3 linked regions of the Thermosphaera aggregans genome follow. The main gene of each other region encodes a partner of the protein of the gene in region 2 in a complex. Links are inferred from orthologs where the notes say so. Each region holds a gene or a part of one and is shown on either strand. Other genes may lie near its edges. The genes, in order: IMZ38_RS00430, IMZ38_RS02445 and IMZ38_RS00785.

Region 1 (5,471 bases), 340 kb from region 2 along the record:
GATCTGGATGGAGATAGAGCTTTAGTTTTTAAACAAGGCATAGGTCAAGCATTCCTAGTCTTTTAACACCACCATCCCGGAGCTATCTTTAAAGCTCCTTGTTGCCTAATATTTTTAACAGTGCCGGGGTGCCCGAGCGGTCTAAGGGGCTGGCCTGGAGAATAATCCCCCGGTCAGCCAGTGCCCCTAATGGGGCGCGCGGGTTCGAATCCCGCCCCCGGCGCTCCATGACAGGTTATTCTAAGAGGGATCGTTAAGGCGTGATGGGTAAGTTTTAAAATATGATATAAGCTTAAAAACAGATTACTACATGGTTAGTTAAAGGATACTGCTTACTATGCGGTGGGAGAAGTGAGCGTTCAGCAATCTTTCAGGCAGATCATACGCGTGCTGGAGACAGATATAGACGGGTCTCTCCCGTTGATATACGGGCTAGCGGAGGTTAAGGGGTTGGGGTATACTTTCTCTCTCGCGATTACCCGCATACTTGGATTAGACCCTAACACCAGGATCGGCTACCTCTCAGACGAGGATGTGAAGAAGATTGAAGCACTTGTGAAAAACCCGAGCTCCTACGGGCTCCCCTCATGGATGTTTAACAGGAGGAAGGATTACGCCACCGGTAAAGACCTCCACCTAGTAGGTGCTGAGCTCATTTACTTCGTGAAAGAAGATATTGAGAGGGAGAAGAGGGTGAAGAGCTGGCGCGGAGTAAGGCACGCTCTCGGCTTGAAAGTGCGCGGGCAGAGGACAAGGACGACCGGTAGGCTTGGAGTAACTGTTGGAGTAAGAAAGAAGAGGCAGGGTCCGCAGCAGCAACAACAGTCTAAACAAGGGTGATGTGAATGGGTGATCCAAAGAAGCCTAGGAAGAAGTGGAGTGGTCCAAGACATCCTTGGAGAAAGGATATTTTAATGTACGAGACCAAGCTCCTTGGACAGTACGGCTTGAGAAACAAGAAGGAGTTGTGGAGGGCTTCGTCAATAATACGCTACTTCAGGCACAGGGCCCGCTCACTCCTCGGCGAGCCTGCTGAAGTCCGAGAAGTAGAGGGGAAGATCCTAATAAGCAAGCTGGTTAAACTAGGCTTGCTCAAGGAGGGCGCGAGACTGGAGGATGCTTTGAACCTTAAGGTTGAAGACCTTCTCGAGAGAAGGCTTCAAACAATTGTTTACAAGAAGGGGTTGGCTAACACTATCTACCAGGCGAGGCAGCTCATAGTTCACGGCCACATAGCTGTCGCTGGGAGAAGGGTTACATCACCAGGGTACATTGTCTCCGTTGAGGAAGAACCCCTCATAGACTACGCTCCATTCAGCCCGTTTAAGGAGAAGCCTATTCAGCAGGTTCAGCAGGGTGGTGCTTGATGGCGTTCTCAGCTAGAGAGCTTAAATGGGGAGTAGCACACATTTACAGCAGCTTGAACAATACTATAATACACATCACGGATTTAAGCGGGGCTGAAACCGTTAGCAGGTTCAGCGGCGGAATGGTTGTTAAAGCTGACAGGGAGAAGCCAAGCCCGTACGCGGCAATGATAGCTGCTTCTAAAGCAGCATATGAAGCAATGGATAAAGGAGTAACCGCTATACACATAAAGGTGAGGGCTCCCGGAGGACACGGATCCAAAACCCCTGGCCCCGGGGCGCAGGCAGCCATCAGGGCCTTGGCTAGAGCAGGGTTCATAATAGGCAGGATCGAGGATGTGACACCGATACCTCACGACACCACGAGGCGTCCAGGCGGCAGGAGAGGAAGGAGGGTCTAATCCACAGGTGTGTCCGGCTTGAAGATAGAGGTTTTGGAGCAGAAACCACTGTTCATTAAGCTAAGGATCAAGGGGGTCAGCCTCCACCTTTTAAACTCTATTAGGAGAGTGATAGTATCCGAAGTACCCACAATGGCTGTTGACTACGTAGCTTTCATGGAGAACTCCTCAGTCTTCTACGACGAATACCTTGCCCACAGGCTGGGATTAATCCCGCTGACAAGCAACGAGGCATTGTGGAAGTATAAGAGCCCCGAGGAGTGCAGGGAGGCTGGTGAGAAAGGATTGTTCTCGGAAGACTGCTTTGTCCGCCTAAGCCTTGAAGGAGAGGGAGGGGATGAGCCAGTAACACTCTACAGCGACTTCCTGGTGTCAAGCGACCCTGACGTGAAGCCTAGCTTCGGGAAGATCCCGATAGTGAAGCTGATAAAGCCTCAGAAAGTTAAGCTCGAAGCATACGCTAGGCTTGGAAGAGGTAAGGAGCATATTAAGTGGAGCCCTGTCTCGGTAGCAGCGCACAAGTATGTTCCAAAAATACTTGTGAACCAGAGGCTGTGCAGAGGAGAGGACTGCCTTAAATGTGTTGAAGCCTGCCCTAAAGAGGTTCTCGCCTTCGAATCCGGGGAGATAAAGGTTAGGAGCGGCAAGCTACTGGACTGCACCATGTGCAAGATTTGTGAAAACATATGTCCCTCAGGAGCTATCAAGGTAAGCCATGAGGAGGACGAGTTCATACTAACCCTTGAGTTAACAGGTGCTTTATCAGCTAGAAATGTTTTATTAGAGTCTGTTAGAATACTTGAGAAAAAGCTTGACGACTTCGTTGAAACGCTGAGGGAGAAGGGTGTTTAAGCATGATGGAGTTGAAGAAGACAAGCATAGTCTTGAGGAAAACGATTAGGGAGCTTGAAAAAGCCTCTAAAATCCATGACGCCCCGATATGGGCGAGGGTAGCTGAGGAGTTGGCGAAGCCCACTAGGAGGCGTCGAGCAGTAAACCTGAGCCGTTTAAACAGGTATACCGTGGAGGGCGATGTCGTGGTTGTCCCGGGCAAGGTACTGGGCTCCGGGAGGATAGATCACAAGATAACTGTCGCAGCCTACAGCTTCTCTAGAACAGCATACGAGCAGTTGTTGAAAGCAGGGTGCAGAGTGCTTAGCCTCACAGACCTGGTTAGGGAGAATCCTAAAGGGTCGAATGTAAAGATAATAGGGTGAGACCGTGAGCGAGGAGAAAATACTTTACGTTGATGCTTCAAACCAGATTTTGGGGAGATTAGCGAGCATTGTTGCTAAGAAACTGCTCGAAGGATACAAGGTGGTAATAGTTAACTCTGAGAAAGCCGTTCTAAGCGGTGAGAGAAGCAGGGTTATCGAGGGGTATAAGAATATTTTGAAAGCTAAAACTCATCGTAACCCGGAGAAATCCGGGATTAAAAGGCCGAGATCCCCGGTCACGATAATGAAGAGAGCTATCAAGAGAATGCTCCCCTACACCCAGCCCAAGGGGAGGGAGGCGTTGAAGAGGCTGAGAATATTCGTTGGAACCCCTGAGGGCTTGAAGGGGAGGGAGTTCGTCAGGTTTGAGGAGGCCGATGCCTCCAGGCTTAAGCAGGGTTTTGTTTACGTGAGCGAGGTAGCGGCTGCGCTTGGTTGGAGGGGTGGTTTGAATGAGTGAAACTGTTGTCGAAAAGTTTAAGATCGTCGTAGCCTCGGGCAAGAGGAAGACAAGCATTGCTAAAGCAGTCGTTAAGCCAGGAATTGGGAGGGTTTGGATTAACGGAATACCCCTCGAGGTATTCCCAGTGGAACTGGCAAGGGTTAAGATGATGGAGCCTTTAATGCTCGTCGGCGACTTGTGGAGGAAGGTTGACATTAGAGTAGAGGTGAGAGGAGGCGGCGTCATGAGCCAGGCTGAGGCTGCCAGGACAGCTATAGCGAGAGGCCTGCTAGAGTATGTTGACAATGATGAAGAGGTTAAGAAAATATTCACCGAGTACGACAGGCACATGTTGAGCGGCGACCCCAGGAGGACCGAGTCGGAGAAGTGGGGTAGATACAGCGCTAGGAGGAGATGGCAGAAGAGCTACAGGTAGGTGTGCAGCATGCTTTTCCCTGTTAGATGCTTCACGTGCGGCGCCCCCATAGGCCACTTATGGGAGGAGTATGAGAAGAGGGTTAAGGCAGGCGAGGAGCCGGGTAAGGTTTTAGATGATCTAGGCGTTAAAAGATATTGTTGCAGGAGAATGTTTTTATCATACGTGGATGTTTCAAAAGAGGTTTTACAGTTCCCCAAGATATCGTGAGGTGAGAAGCATGTTCGAGAGCGAGGATATAAGCGGTCTGGGCGAGCAGCCCGTTACCCCGAGGCCGGGAGAGAAGGTTATAGAGCTACTGGTTCCAGTGGACAAGTACTTGTCAGCCGGTGTTCACATAGGCACGCACATATGCACGAAGTTCATGGAGCCCTTCGTGTACAGGGTTAGGAGCGATGGCCTATACATTCTCGACGTGAGAAAGATAGATGACAGGTTGAGAATAGCTGGCAAGTTCCTAGCGAGGTACGAGCCTGCAAAGATAGCTGTGGTATCTGTTAGACAGTATGGTAAGAAGCCTGTGAACAAGATGTGCCAGTACATCGGCTGTAAAACATTCACTGGGAGATTCCTCCCCGGAACCTTCACAAACCCAAGCCTTAAATGGTACTACGAGCCCGACATAGTCTTGCTGACGGATCCGAGGGCTGACGCGCAGGCTTTGAAAGAGGCTGCTGAAATAGGCATACCAATAGTATCGTTCGCCGACACGGATAACAAGACCGATTTCATAGACCTCATAATCCCAGGGAACAACAAGGGGAGGAAGAGCCTGGCCCTGCTGTACTGGATACTGACGAGGCAGGTTCTCAGGGAGCGTGGAGCCCTGCCGCCGAACGGGGAGCTCCCTGAGCAGCCCACAGAGTTCGAGGCCGAGGTCTAGGGGTGAAGTATTGAAGAAGAGGCACCCGGCTGTAGCAGGTTATTTTTACCCTGATAGCAAGCGCGAGCTCGAAGCCATTATCAAATGGTCTTTCACCCATAAAATAGGTCCTGGGAAACTGCCTGAGACCTCGCCTTCTAGAAGGGTGGAGACAGTAGGCTACGTCGCGCCTCACGCAGGCTATGTTTACAGCGGCCCCGTCGCAGCCCACACCTACTATCAAATGGCTCTTGACGGCGTCCCTGAGACAGTTGTAGTAATAGGTACGAATCACACGGGTTATGGAGCTCTGGTCTCAGTATACCCTGGCGGCATGTGGGAAACACCGCTGGGTCTACTCGAAGTAGACTCCGAGCTTGCGAAAACCCTTGCGGATAAAAGCAGCATAGCAGAGCTTGACGAGTACGCACATCTCGAGGAACACTCTGTTGAGGTGCAGCTCCCGTTCATCCAGTATATTTACGGGGACAGGGTTAGAATACTCCCCGTGGTCATGAGGCTGCATACCCCTGATGTTGCAAGAGACGTTGCTAAATCACTCCTTGAAGCAGCATCCTCGTTGAAGAGGGATATAATCATTGTTGCGAGTAGTGATTTCAACCATTACGACCCCCACGATGTAACGGTGAGGAAGGATAAGGAGGCAATATCCATGATACTCAGGCTTGATTCAGCAGGCTTCTACAACACGTTGCTCAGGGAGGACGTGTCGGTGTGCGGTCCTG
Region 2 (5,306 bases):
TAGTATTGCGTACATACTTGGGAAGCCAGTGATCTACGCAGGGGTTGGGCAGGGCTATAAAGATTTAAAGCCGTTTAACGTTTATGAATACGTCAACAAGATTTTGCCGGATTAGAGAGTTGATGAGTAATGAACCTGAGGGAACTGGTTGAGGCTTGGAGGAAGATACTCTTGCTGGCGACTAAGCCGAGCAGGGATGACTACATGACGTCCTTGAAGCTCAGCCTCCTAGGGCTGGCCCTAGTGGGGGGCATATCCTTTGTGATAAGGATTTTATTCTACACTTTCCTATTCCCCCCTCCAGCCGGGTGAAGAGTTTTGAGCGGGGCAGAGGAAGCAGCAGGCACTGGTAAGATATTTGCTGTGAGGACTACGATGGGGCGCGAGCTGGACGTAGCATTAGTTATCGCGCGCAGGGCGGAGGAGCTTCTAGCCAAGGGCGAGGACCCGGGGATTGCAAGCATTGTCATACCCCCGAACGTCAGGGGTTACGTGTTCTTCGAGGTAGAAAAGCTTGCATCCCTTTACAGGCTTTCATCGGAAGTGAAGTATGTCAAGGCTTCAAGGCCTGTTAAAGTATCGCTCGAGGAGCTGGAGAAGCTGATCATGCCTAAGCCCGTGGTCGAATCCATATCTGTAGGCGACGTTGTCGAGATTATCAGGGGGCCTTTCAGAGGGATGAAAGCCCAGGTTACAGGCATAGATAGAAATAAAAACATGCTTACAGTGAATATTTTAGAAGCAGCTTTCGCGATCCCGATATCTATTCCGAGTGATTACGTGAAGCAGGTTAAGAAGGGTGAGTAGGAATGGCTAAGAAAACCATCAAGGTAATGGTTGAGGGCGGCAGGGCTACTCCTGGACCGCCCCTGGGGCCAACGCTGTCCCCTTACAAAGTCAACATTCCCGAAGTAGTCAAAGCTATAAACGATGCGACCAAGGATTTCGAGGGTTTAACAGTACCTGTTGAAATAACCATAGACGTGGACACGAAGAAGTTCGAGGTTAAAGTAGGCATTCCAACCACGACCGCGCTGCTTTTAAAGGAGGCAGGGGCTAAGCAGCCAACCGGTGACCCGGGCCACCAGAGAATAGGCAACATAACTCTGGAGCAAGCCATAAAAATCGCCATCGCCAAGAAGGAGCAGCTCAGCGCTAAAACTTTGAAGGCTGCCGTGAAAACTATTCTCGGCTCAGCGCGATCCATAGGCATTACCGTCGAGGGTAAAGACCCTCGCGAGGTTCAGAGGCTGATAGATGAGGGTGCTTACGATGAATTGTTTAAGAAGTATGAGAGTGAGTGGGAGGGCGGTGCCTAATGCCGGTTGACACCGAGAAGCTTAAAGCAGCCTTGTCCAAGGCCTTGGAAATGGGTAAGGGGAGAAGGTTTAAACAGACTGTTGAAATGGTGGTTGTTTTAAGAGATATAGATCCCAAGAGCCAGGCTGGGAAGCTCAGGGAGACTGTTACGCTCCCGAAGGGGAGGGGGAAGAGGCAGAAGATCTGCGTCGTAGCTGATGGCGAGCTCGCTGAGAAGGCGAAGTCTGCTGGAGCATTCATGGTGATTTCATCAAGCGAGCTCCAGTCCATAGGTAAGAAGCAGGCTAAGAAAATAGCGAGCACGTGCGACTGGGTTTTAGTCAGGACTGACCTGATGGCGCAGGTTGGACGCATCCTGGGACCGGCTCTTGGTCCGCGCGGAAAACCCCCTGTCCCAATGCCTCCCTCTGCGGATATTTCAACACTTATAAAAAGATATGAGAACTCCGTGGTGGTTAGGACTAAGGAGCAGCCGCAGTTATCCGTTGCAATAGGTACTGAGGACATGAGCGTTGAGGATTTAACAGCCAACGCATCCAGCGTATTATCGCTCCTAGAATCTAAGCTCCCCGCCGGAATGGGCAATGTTGACAGGATATTGTTTAAGACCACGATGGGTCCAGCAGTGGAGGTTCTGTAGGTGGTGGATATGTCAGCAGTAGCTAGAACATACCCCAGGTGGAAGACGGAGCAGTTAGAGGAGCTTGTAGGGTTGTTGAAAACTCACAGGGCTTTCATCATTGGCGATCTAACAGGCGTTCCAGCCAGCCATGTCCAGAGGCTGAGGAAGAAGCTTGCAAAGATCGCGGAGGTCAGAGTTGTTAAGCCGAAGCTTTTCGCAATAGCGCTTGAGAAGGTGGGCATAGACCCCGAGGCTTTCAAGGATGTCTTGACAGGGCAGAACATAGTGTTCTTCACGAACGAGAACCCGTTCGACGTGGCGTTGAAAATACACAACATTGTAACCATGGATTACTACAAGCCCGGGGAGAAGACAGACAAGGAGATCGTAATTCCTGAAGGCAACACTGGAATCCCCCCAGGCCCAATGCTTAGTGTTTTCGGCAAGTTGAAGATTCAGACCAAGGTGCAGGCTAACGTAATACATGTTGCCAAGGATACTGTTGTCGCGAAGCCAGGGGATGTGGTTTCGCCGGAGCTGTCGAGCATTCTGCAGAAGCTCGGTCTAGCGTTGAAGGAGATAAGGCTGAGGCTTAAGGCAGCGTATGACGGCGTATTGATACCTGGTGAAAGCCTTATCCTGAACATTGACCAGTATGTTGAGTTGGTTAAGGCAGCTGGCTTGGATGCTTTGAAGATAGCTGTTGAGCTAGCGCTACCGGAGCCTGAGGTGCTACCGCTAGTGCTGTCCAAGGCTGTTAGACAGGCAACAGCCCTGGCTGTTGAAGCAGGGTATGTCACGCCTGAAACCGTTGAACTAGTGTTAAAAGCTGCCGAATCCAAGGCCCAGGCACTGGCTTACGAGGTCTCAAGGCTCGCGCCGGAGCTTGGGATAGAGGTTAGGGTTGCCCAGCAACAGGTGCAGGAGGCTAAGCCGAAGAAGGAGGAGAAGCCTGCCGAGGAAGAGGAGAAGAAGAAGGAGGAAGGCGTTAGCGAGGAGACTCTTGCAGAAGGCTTAAGCGCACTGTTCGGATAAGGGAAGAGATAGTTTTAAAACACCTCATCATCTATTTAAGATGTGATACATGTTTAATGTGGGAAGAGGTGGTGAGCCATCGAGTACATATATGCGTCACTATTACTCTATAAGGCTGGGAAAGAATTAAGCGAGGAAAACATTAAGAAGGTTTTAGAAGCAGCCGGGGTCGCCGTCGACGAAGTCAGGGTTAAATCCCTAGTAGCGGCTCTCAAAAACATCGATATTGCGAAAGTGCTGGAGCAGGCCTTAGCAGCGCCGGTTGCAGCGGCCCCTGTTCAGGCGGCTCCCGCGCAGGCTCCTCCGAAGGAGGAGAAGCCTGCTGAGGAAGAGGAGAAGAAGGAGGAAGGCGTTAGCGAGGAGACTCTTGCAGAAGGCTTAAGCGCACTGTTCGGGTAAAGCAACGGTTTTTCAGCGTATTGGAAACAGTAAGGAGTTTTCCATCATTAAACTCCCCTATTTAAACAAATCATTCCTGGTTTCAGAATCGATTTAAATTATTCTAACACATAGTATAACCAAGTATTGAGGTGTTTCAATGCCTGGAGAAATAAGTTTTGACTATCTTCGAAAATACGGCTACGAGAAGTATGTTTGCAAGAAGTGCGAGGAAGGCGTGATATGGAGCGTTGTGCCAAGGGATACCTGCCCCGACCGCCCATGCAGTAAGTATGAGTTTCTCTACAAGGACTATAAGAGGGTTAAGCCCCTGAGCCTTCAAGAGGTTAGGGAGAAGTTTATAAACTTCCTGGTCTCCAAGGGGCATGGGGTGGTGGATCCCTACCCGGTTCTAGCCAGGTGGAGGAACGACCTATACCTTAACATCGCCTCAATAATAGTCTTCCAGCCCGCTGTGACAGAGGGTATTGTGGACCCGCCGCACAACCCGCTCGTAATAATACAGCCTTCGATAAGGCTAAGCGATATTGACAATGTTGGCTTAACCTTCGGGAGGCATTTAACAAGTTTTGAAATGGGCGGGATGCATGCTTTCAACAAGCCCGGCAGGATGATTTACTGGGTAGAGGGCATAATTGACAATACTATAGAGTTCTTCAACAAGGAGATCGGGATCGATCTAGAAGACCTTGTTTTCAAGGAGGGGTGGTGGGAGGGAGGCGGTAACGCCGGGCCGGCCCCGGAGGTTCTCGTCGACGGGATGGAGCTAGCCACTCTCGTCCACATGATGTATAAGACCGTTGACGGTAAGTATGTTGAAAACCCTGTCCTAGTCGTGGACTGCGGATACGGTATTGAGAGGATAACATGGTTTACCCAGAAGTCTCCAACAGGCTTCCACGCAATATACGGGAGGTTGGTGGACGAGTACAAGGATGTGTTAGGGGTTGAGGAGCCTCCTCACGAGGTTTTGAAAAAGGCTGTTTACCTTTTAAGCGATAAAGAGCTGAACAGTGTGGCAGAGTATGTTAGAGCTCTCGAGGAGCATGGTTTTAGCGAGCACCTCGCCTCGTTCTCCAAAATAATATATCTGTACGGGAGCCTCGACCACGTTAGAACAATAAGCTTAATGCTCTCCGACGGCATTGTGCCATCGAACAGCGGCGAGGGATACCTGGCCCGCTTGGTTTTAAGAAGGCTTTTCAGAAACCTTGTGAAACTGGGTGTTGAGTCTAACAGGCTTGCAGACATTGCTCAAGAGCTTGTTGACAGGCAGATAAAGTACTGGAGGAACGACTACATCTACGGCAAGTTCGAGAAGCACAGGGATTACATCTTAGACGTGGTCGGCTTAGAGGCAAACAAGTTCGTCGACTCTGTCTACAGGGGTATTGAAATAGTTGACAAGCATTTGAAGAGGAAGAAGGCTCTCGGAGAGGAGGATTTAATAGAGATTTACGACTCCCACGGGATCCCGCCGGAGTTTGTTGTTGAAAGAGCCCGTGAGAAGGGCGTTGAGGTAAGCGTTCCCGGAGACTTCTACTCGAAGATTGCGCAGAGGCACTCCGCCGCACCGTTGGTGAAGGAGAAGGAGCACGAGTTCCCTGAGGAGCTTGCTAAATGGGCGGAAGGCTTCCCGGAGACTGTGAGGGTTTTCCACCAGGATCCATATGTAACAAGCATTAAGGCCAGGGTGCTCGGGGTTCTGGAGAACTATGTCATCCTAGACCAGACCATAATGTACCCGTGGGCTGGCGGGCAGGATCACGACACAGGAGAGTTAGTCTTCAACGGTAAAGCCTACCCTGTGAAATACGTTGGCAAGATAGGCGGCGTAATAGTGCACGAGCTCTTCGAGAAACCAGGGTTCAGAGCTAGCGATGAGGTAGAGGTTAGGATAGACTGGTTTAGAAGATACAGGCTCATGCGA
Region 3 (5,397 bases), 290 kb from region 2 along the record:
AGGCCCGGGGATACTTTAGCATATATTGAGGAAGCCGGCGAGCTTATCAAGTTCAAGAAGATCCCTGATAAGCACGTGTACATTTTCGAGAACAAGATCATAAGCGACGTAGTGGGGGTTGTCAGCGTTAACGGTGAGGAAATACAGGTGATACCGCTAGAGGGTGTCTACATCCCTCGGAGAGACGACCTCGTGATAGGTATTGTTGAAAACGTTGGCGTGACAGCGTGGACCCTGGACATAAGAAGCCCCTACCCGGGCGTGCTGAACGCTGGCGAGGTAATAGAGGGCTTCAACCCTCTAACCCACAACCTGAGAAACTATCTCGACATAGGTGATTTCGTCATAGGGAAGATAGCGGTGTTTGACAGGACCAGGGACCCTGTAATAACCGTGAAGGGTAAGGGGTTGGGGAAGATAACCGAGGGAGTAGTGGTCGATGTGAAGCCTAGCAAGGTTCCAAGGCTTATCGGGAAGAAAGGCAGCATGTACAACTTGCTGACAAGCATGAGCGGGTGCGAGATAACCATAGCCCAGAACGGCTTCGTATGGCTTAAATGCCCTGATGAAAACAGGGCTAAGGTTTTAATACAGGCTATAAAGCTTATTGAGTTAAAAGCCCACATGCGTGGTTTAACAGAGGAGGTTAAAATGTTTCTGGAGAGAAAGCTTGGCGGAGGTGTTGGAAGCAGTGAGCAGCAAGCCTAGGTTGCTCAGGGAGGATGGCACGAGGCTGGATGGTAGGCGGCTGGACGAGCTGCGGCCCGTGAAGATCAGGGTAGGGGTTTTGAAGAACGCTAACGGAAGCGCTCTCGTCGAGTACGGGGGGACTAAGGTGCTGGCAGCGGTCTTTGGCCCGAGGGAGGCTTTGCCGAGGCATATAGCTCTGCCGGATAGGGCAACGCTGAGGGTTAGATACCACATGGCCCCGTTCTCCACGAGCGAGAGGAAGTCGCCAGCTCCCTCAAGGAGGGAGATAGAGCTCTCCAAGGTTATCAGGGAGGCTCTCGAATCAGTTGTCTTCTCGGAGCAGTTCCCGAGAACATCTATCGACATATTCATTGAGGTTTTACAAGCAGACGGAGGCACCAGGACCGCGGGGTTGACCGCTGCCTCAATAGCTCTAGCAGATGCCGGCATACCTATGAAGGACCTGGTAATAGGTGTTGCGGTCGGGAAGATTGAGGGAAGCCTTGCACTAGATATCAACGAGCTCGAGGACGAGTATGGCGAGGCAGACCTGCCCGTTGGGATAGCCCCGAATATTGGGGAAATCCTGCTTCTCCAGCTGAACGGTGTCTTAACACCCGAGGAGCTTAAAGCAGGGATCGAGCTTGCGTGGAGAGGTGTTGAATCCATTTACAAGGTTGCTAAGGAAGCCCTCTACGCTAAGTACATTAAGGCTTTCGAGGAGGTGAAGTAGGTGAGCATTACACCTGTTAAGGAACCGGTCCTGCCTAAAGCCCAGGCAGAGGCCATTATCAAGCTGTTGAGGAAGGGGGAGAGGATTGACGGCAGGGGTCTCCTAGACTACAGACCCATCAGCGTCTACTTAAACCCGATCGAGAAGGCGGATGGAAGCTCCCACGTCATACTGGGGACGACACAGGTGATAACCGGTGTGAAAATAGAGCTTGGAGAACCCTTCGCCGACAGGCCTGATGAAGGAGTTCTACAGGTTCACGCCGAGTTTGTCCCACTGGCGTCGCAGACTTTTGAACCGGGGCCGCCGGATGAGAACTCTATTGAAGTAGCCAGGGTGGTTGACAGGAGCCTGCGCGAGCCTAAGGCAATAGATTTCAAACAGCTGGTTGTAGCTCCCGGGAAGAAGGTATGGGTAGTGTTCAACGACATATACCTTATAGACCATGGAGGAAACATTGTTGACGCCAGCATGCTGTCCAGCATGCTAGCGCTCGCCACGGCTAAAATACCCTACTACGAGGAGAAGGAACCAGGGGTTTACGTAGTAGATAATAAGAGGCATGTGTCCTCTCTACCCGTGAACACGCTGGTGGCTACGGTGACAATGGGGGTTCACGAGGACATCATAGTTGTTGATCCCTCAATAGAGGAGGAAGTGGTGTTAAACACCTTCCTAACCATAGCTGTTGACGAGAAGGGCAGGGTGTGCGGGATACAGAAGAAAGGTATTGCAGGAATCAGCAGGAAGACCCTGGAGCAGGCTGTTGAGATAGCCCTTAAACAGGGAGGCTTCCTTATAGATTTAATAAGGAAAATATTAAATAATCCCAGTGACTACATGAAACCGTTAGAAACCAACCAGTATTAACGTGGTGCTTAGAAATGGGGAGGACTAAAGTAGTTAAGATAGCGGGAAGGTACGGTGCGAGATACGGGTCTACTTTGAGAAAGAAGGTTAGAGACATCTTAATGAAGCGCTACGCCCCTCACACATGCCCGTTCTGCGGATACCAGGGCAAGGTTGTCAGGGTTTCAACAGGGCTCTGGATGTGTAGGAAGTGCGGGAACAAATGGGCTGGAGGAGCCTACGTCCCCAGGACCGAGGTGGCCAGGTACTTCCCCAACGTCATAGTCAGGGAGTAAGTTTTTGATCCTCATAACCACATCTCACAGATCCTCTCAGAGAACAAGGAGTTTTGTGAAAGACCTGTCAAGCATCATCCCCTTCTCCGAGAAAACTACTAGAGGGAAGAAGACTCTTCAGGAATTGTTCACTGAAGCATACCTCAAGGGTTTTAAATGGCTACTAGTAGTTGATGAGAAAAACGGAAACCCTTCACGGCTGAGATTCTACTATGTAGAGTTCAAGAGCGTTAAGCCTGAGGGAAGGGAGATCGGCTGGGTTACTATAAGAGGGGTGAGGCTTGTCCGGGAAAACCCTAGCGCTGTGAAGATCTCCAATCCTTCAACAATAAGCGTTGACTACGGATCATGCACCAGGGAAGAGTGCTTCAACCTGGCAGACCTTTTCCTAATGGTGTTCTACAAGGCTTTAAGCAACCGCGCCGACGTTACCGTTAAGCTTGAAGAATGGAAAGGGTTGAGGGTTAGGTTTCTCGGGAAAGGAGGGGTTGAAATAGGGCCTTGGTTAAAGGTTTCAAGGGTTGTGCTGAATGAACGAGTATAGCGTTGAGTATTCTCTAAACGGCCTACCCCAGCAACTCTGCATGTCTCTTGAGAAAGCGTTGAAGCCTGAGGCTGAGTCAGCCCCTAAGAGTGTTGAAATAATAGTGGAGTGCTCGGAGGGTGTTTTAACCTTGAAGATGCGGTCGACGGAAATAAATATTTTAAGAGCTCTTCACAATAGCTTTATAGGATTAATTATAATGTTGCTGGAGTTGAGCGAGGGGTTAAGGAATGAGCAGGAAGACGCTTCCGCCCGAGGTTCAGCAGTTAATAGTTCAATACCAGACTTTAAAGGAGACTCACGCTAAGATAGACGCCGAGTTAAAGCTCACCGAGGCAGAGCTGACGGATGTTGACACTGTTTTAAACACTGTGAAGAATCTTGAAGACACAGCCGAGCTCTACAAGGTTGTCGGCCACATACTTGTTAAGAAGGGGAAGAACGACGTGATCAAGGAGCTGGAGGAGAGGAAGGAGATCCTGTCCTTGAAAAAAGATAAGTATAAGAAGCAGCTGGACTTCCTTGTGAAACAGATAAGCGAGCTTGAAGCAAAGCTTAAGGAAGCTTTAGGGAGATACGGGATTCCTGTTGGGCAAGCCTAGAGAGCTTAACTTAAAAATCAACGAGATCACTCCCGAGGTCATGGAGGAGCTGGCCTCGCTGGCCGAGGAGAAAATCTCCTCCTTCCTCAGCGAGAACCTCCCGTTTAAAGGCGATTTCTCAATCATAGTGAGTGTTGAAAAAGCCAGCGACTCCTTGAACATCGTGATGGACGTAGGGGTTCGCGGAGGATTCAAGGACATGGTTGACTACAACGAGTATATTGAGAAAGCGATCCAGTATGCGAGGAAGTTTTTAGAGGAGAAGCTTAAAGAGTACTCCTCCCGGGAGGCCGTGTAAGGTTTTCAGGCTAAATCTTTATAATTCGTTTATAAAATTATTGTTTTAAGCATCAAATGCTTATCCATGTGGGTATGGGTTGATAAATCATGGTTAGGTATAAGCAGACGAGCGAAGTGCTCAAGATAATGAAGAATGTTGAGCAAGTTAGGAACGTGGGTATAACAGCTCATGTTGACCACGGTAAGACAACGCTATCTGACTCGCTACTAGGGGCTGCCGGGCTGATCTCTGAGAAGATAGCTGGGCAGGCACTAGCTCTCGACTACCTCGATGTTGAGCAGAAGAGGCAGATGACTGTTAAAGCAGCTAACGTCAGCCTTTACCACGAGTACAAGGGTAAGCCGTTCGTCATCAACCTTATCGACACACCGGGGCACGTTGACTTCCAGGCTAAGACAACCCGTGCTCTCAGAGTAATAGACGGGGCGATCGTTGTCGTTGACGCTGTCGAGGGAGTTATGACTCAGACGGAGATGTACCTGCGCGTAGCGCTGGAGGAGAGGGTTAGGCCAATCCTGTTCATCAATAAGATTGACAGGTTGATCAAGGAGCTGAGGCTGTCCCCTAACGAGATCCAGCAGAGGCTTATACAGATAATAAAGGATGTTAACTCCTTGATAGGCTCATACGCTGACAAGGAGTTCCAGCAGGCCTGGCAGCTGGACCCTGCTAAGGGGCAGGTAGCGTTCGGCTCTGCAAGGGATAGGTGGGGCTTCACAATCCCCATGGCTCAGCAAAGGGGTATAAAGTTCTCCGACGTAGTGGACGTGTACACCCGTGGGAAGGAAGCCGTGCCTGAACTGCAGAAGGTTGCACCCCTGCACGAAGCAGTTCTCGACATGGTTGTGAAGTTCGTGCCAAACCCGAGGGAGGCTCAGAAGTACAGGATTCCGAAGATCTGGCATGGAGATGTTAACAGCGAGCTCGCCAAGTACATGATGGATGCAGACCCGAACGGCCCGTTGATAATGCTCGTCAACGATGTTAGGGTTGACCCGCACGCGGGGCTGGTGGCTACAGGCAGGGTTTACTCCGGCACTGTTAGAGCTGGAGAGGAAGTGTGGCTTGTCAACGCGCGCATGCCTCAGAAAATACTCCAGGTCAGCCTCTACATGGGTCTGTACAGGGAGCTGGCTGACGAGATAACCGCTGGCAACATAGCAGCAGTGCTGGGAGCTGACAAGGCAAGGTCTGGTGAGACCCTGGTTTCAATGAACTACAAGGACTTGATGACGCCTTTCGAGAAGCTGAGAATGATCACCGAGTCAGTTGTCACAGTCGCCATAGAGCCGAAGAACCCGTCTCAGCTTACAAAGCTCATAGACTCCCTCCACAAGCTGAGCATTGAAGACCCGAGCCTTATAATCAAGATCAACGAGGAG

The links.
Region 1: IMZ38_RS02445 (region 2) and IMZ38_RS00430 share a complex: the UniProt entries of both Methanocaldococcus jannaschii proteins name them as parts of the 50S ribosomal subunit. The link is inferred for Thermosphaera aggregans from one-to-one orthologs.
Region 3: IMZ38_RS02445 (region 2) and IMZ38_RS00785 share a complex: the UniProt entries of both Methanocaldococcus jannaschii proteins name them as parts of the 50S ribosomal subunit. The link is inferred for Thermosphaera aggregans from one-to-one orthologs.

Annotation. Positions count from the first base shown.
Region 1 is NZ_CP063144.1:68,444-73,914, forward strand. What follows is about bases 1,732-4,717. They hold IMZ38_RS00430 (50S ribosomal protein L13), read left to right. Parts: upstream 1,732-2,989; coding sequence 2,990-3,445; downstream 3,446-4,717. Other genes in these bases: IMZ38_RS00415 (30S ribosomal protein S11), read left to right, coding at 1,732-1,768; IMZ38_RS00420 (DNA-directed RNA polymerase subunit D), read left to right, coding at 1,778-2,620; IMZ38_RS00425 (50S ribosomal protein L18e), read left to right, coding at 2,623-2,985; IMZ38_RS00435 (30S ribosomal protein S9), read left to right, coding at 3,438-3,863; IMZ38_RS00440 (DNA-directed RNA polymerase subunit N), read left to right, coding at 3,873-4,073. In the rest of the region: rpsJ (30S ribosomal protein S10), read left to right, coding at 1-25; IMZ38_RS00405 (30S ribosomal protein S13), read left to right, coding at 352-840; IMZ38_RS00410 (30S ribosomal protein S4), read left to right, coding at 846-1,367; more of IMZ38_RS00415, read left to right, coding at 1,367-1,731; more of rpsB, read left to right, coding at 4,718-4,746; amrB (AmmeMemoRadiSam system protein B), read left to right, coding at 4,757-5,471. UniProt on the Methanocaldococcus jannaschii protein: This protein is one of the early assembly proteins of the 50S ribosomal subunit, although it is not seen to bind rRNA by itself. It is important during the early stages of 50S assembly.
Region 2 is NZ_CP063144.1:409,144-414,449, forward strand. Bases 1,153-3,973 are described here. They hold IMZ38_RS02445 (50S ribosomal protein L10), read left to right. Parts: upstream 1,153-1,969; coding sequence 1,970-2,977; downstream 2,978-3,973. Other genes in these bases: IMZ38_RS02435 (50S ribosomal protein L11), read left to right, coding at 1,153-1,319; IMZ38_RS02440 (50S ribosomal protein L1), read left to right, coding at 1,319-1,960; rpl12p (50S ribosomal protein P1), read left to right, coding at 3,056-3,376; alaS (alanine--tRNA ligase), read left to right, coding at 3,516-3,973. Outside these bases: signal recognition particle-docking protein FtsY, read left to right, coding at 1-115; IMZ38_RS02425 (SecE/sec61-gamma family protein translocase subunit), read left to right, coding at 130-312; IMZ38_RS02430 (transcription elongation factor Spt5), read left to right, coding at 319-807; more of IMZ38_RS02435, read left to right, coding at 810-1,152; more of alaS, read left to right, coding at 3,974-5,306. UniProt on the Methanocaldococcus jannaschii protein: Forms part of the ribosomal stalk, playing a central role in the interaction of the ribosome with GTP-bound translation factors.
Region 3 is NZ_CP063144.1:124,030-129,426, forward strand. Bases 1,026-3,937 are described here. They hold IMZ38_RS00785 (50S ribosomal protein L37ae), read left to right. Parts: upstream 1,026-2,307; coding sequence 2,308-2,568; downstream 2,569-3,937. Other genes in these bases: rrp41 (exosome complex exonuclease Rrp41), read left to right, coding at 1,026-1,423; rrp42 (exosome complex protein Rrp42), read left to right, coding at 1,424-2,293; IMZ38_RS00790 (Brix domain-containing protein), read left to right, coding at 2,573-3,112; IMZ38_RS00795 (CTAG/PCC1 family protein), read left to right, coding at 3,099-3,419; IMZ38_RS00800 (prefoldin subunit beta), read left to right, coding at 3,343-3,714. Also shown: exosome complex RNA-binding protein Rrp4, read left to right, coding at 1-708; more of rrp41, read left to right, coding at 692-1,025; more of IMZ38_RS00805, read left to right, coding at 3,938-4,012; IMZ38_RS00810 (elongation factor EF-2), read left to right, coding at 4,102-5,397. UniProt on the Methanocaldococcus jannaschii protein: Binds to the 23S rRNA.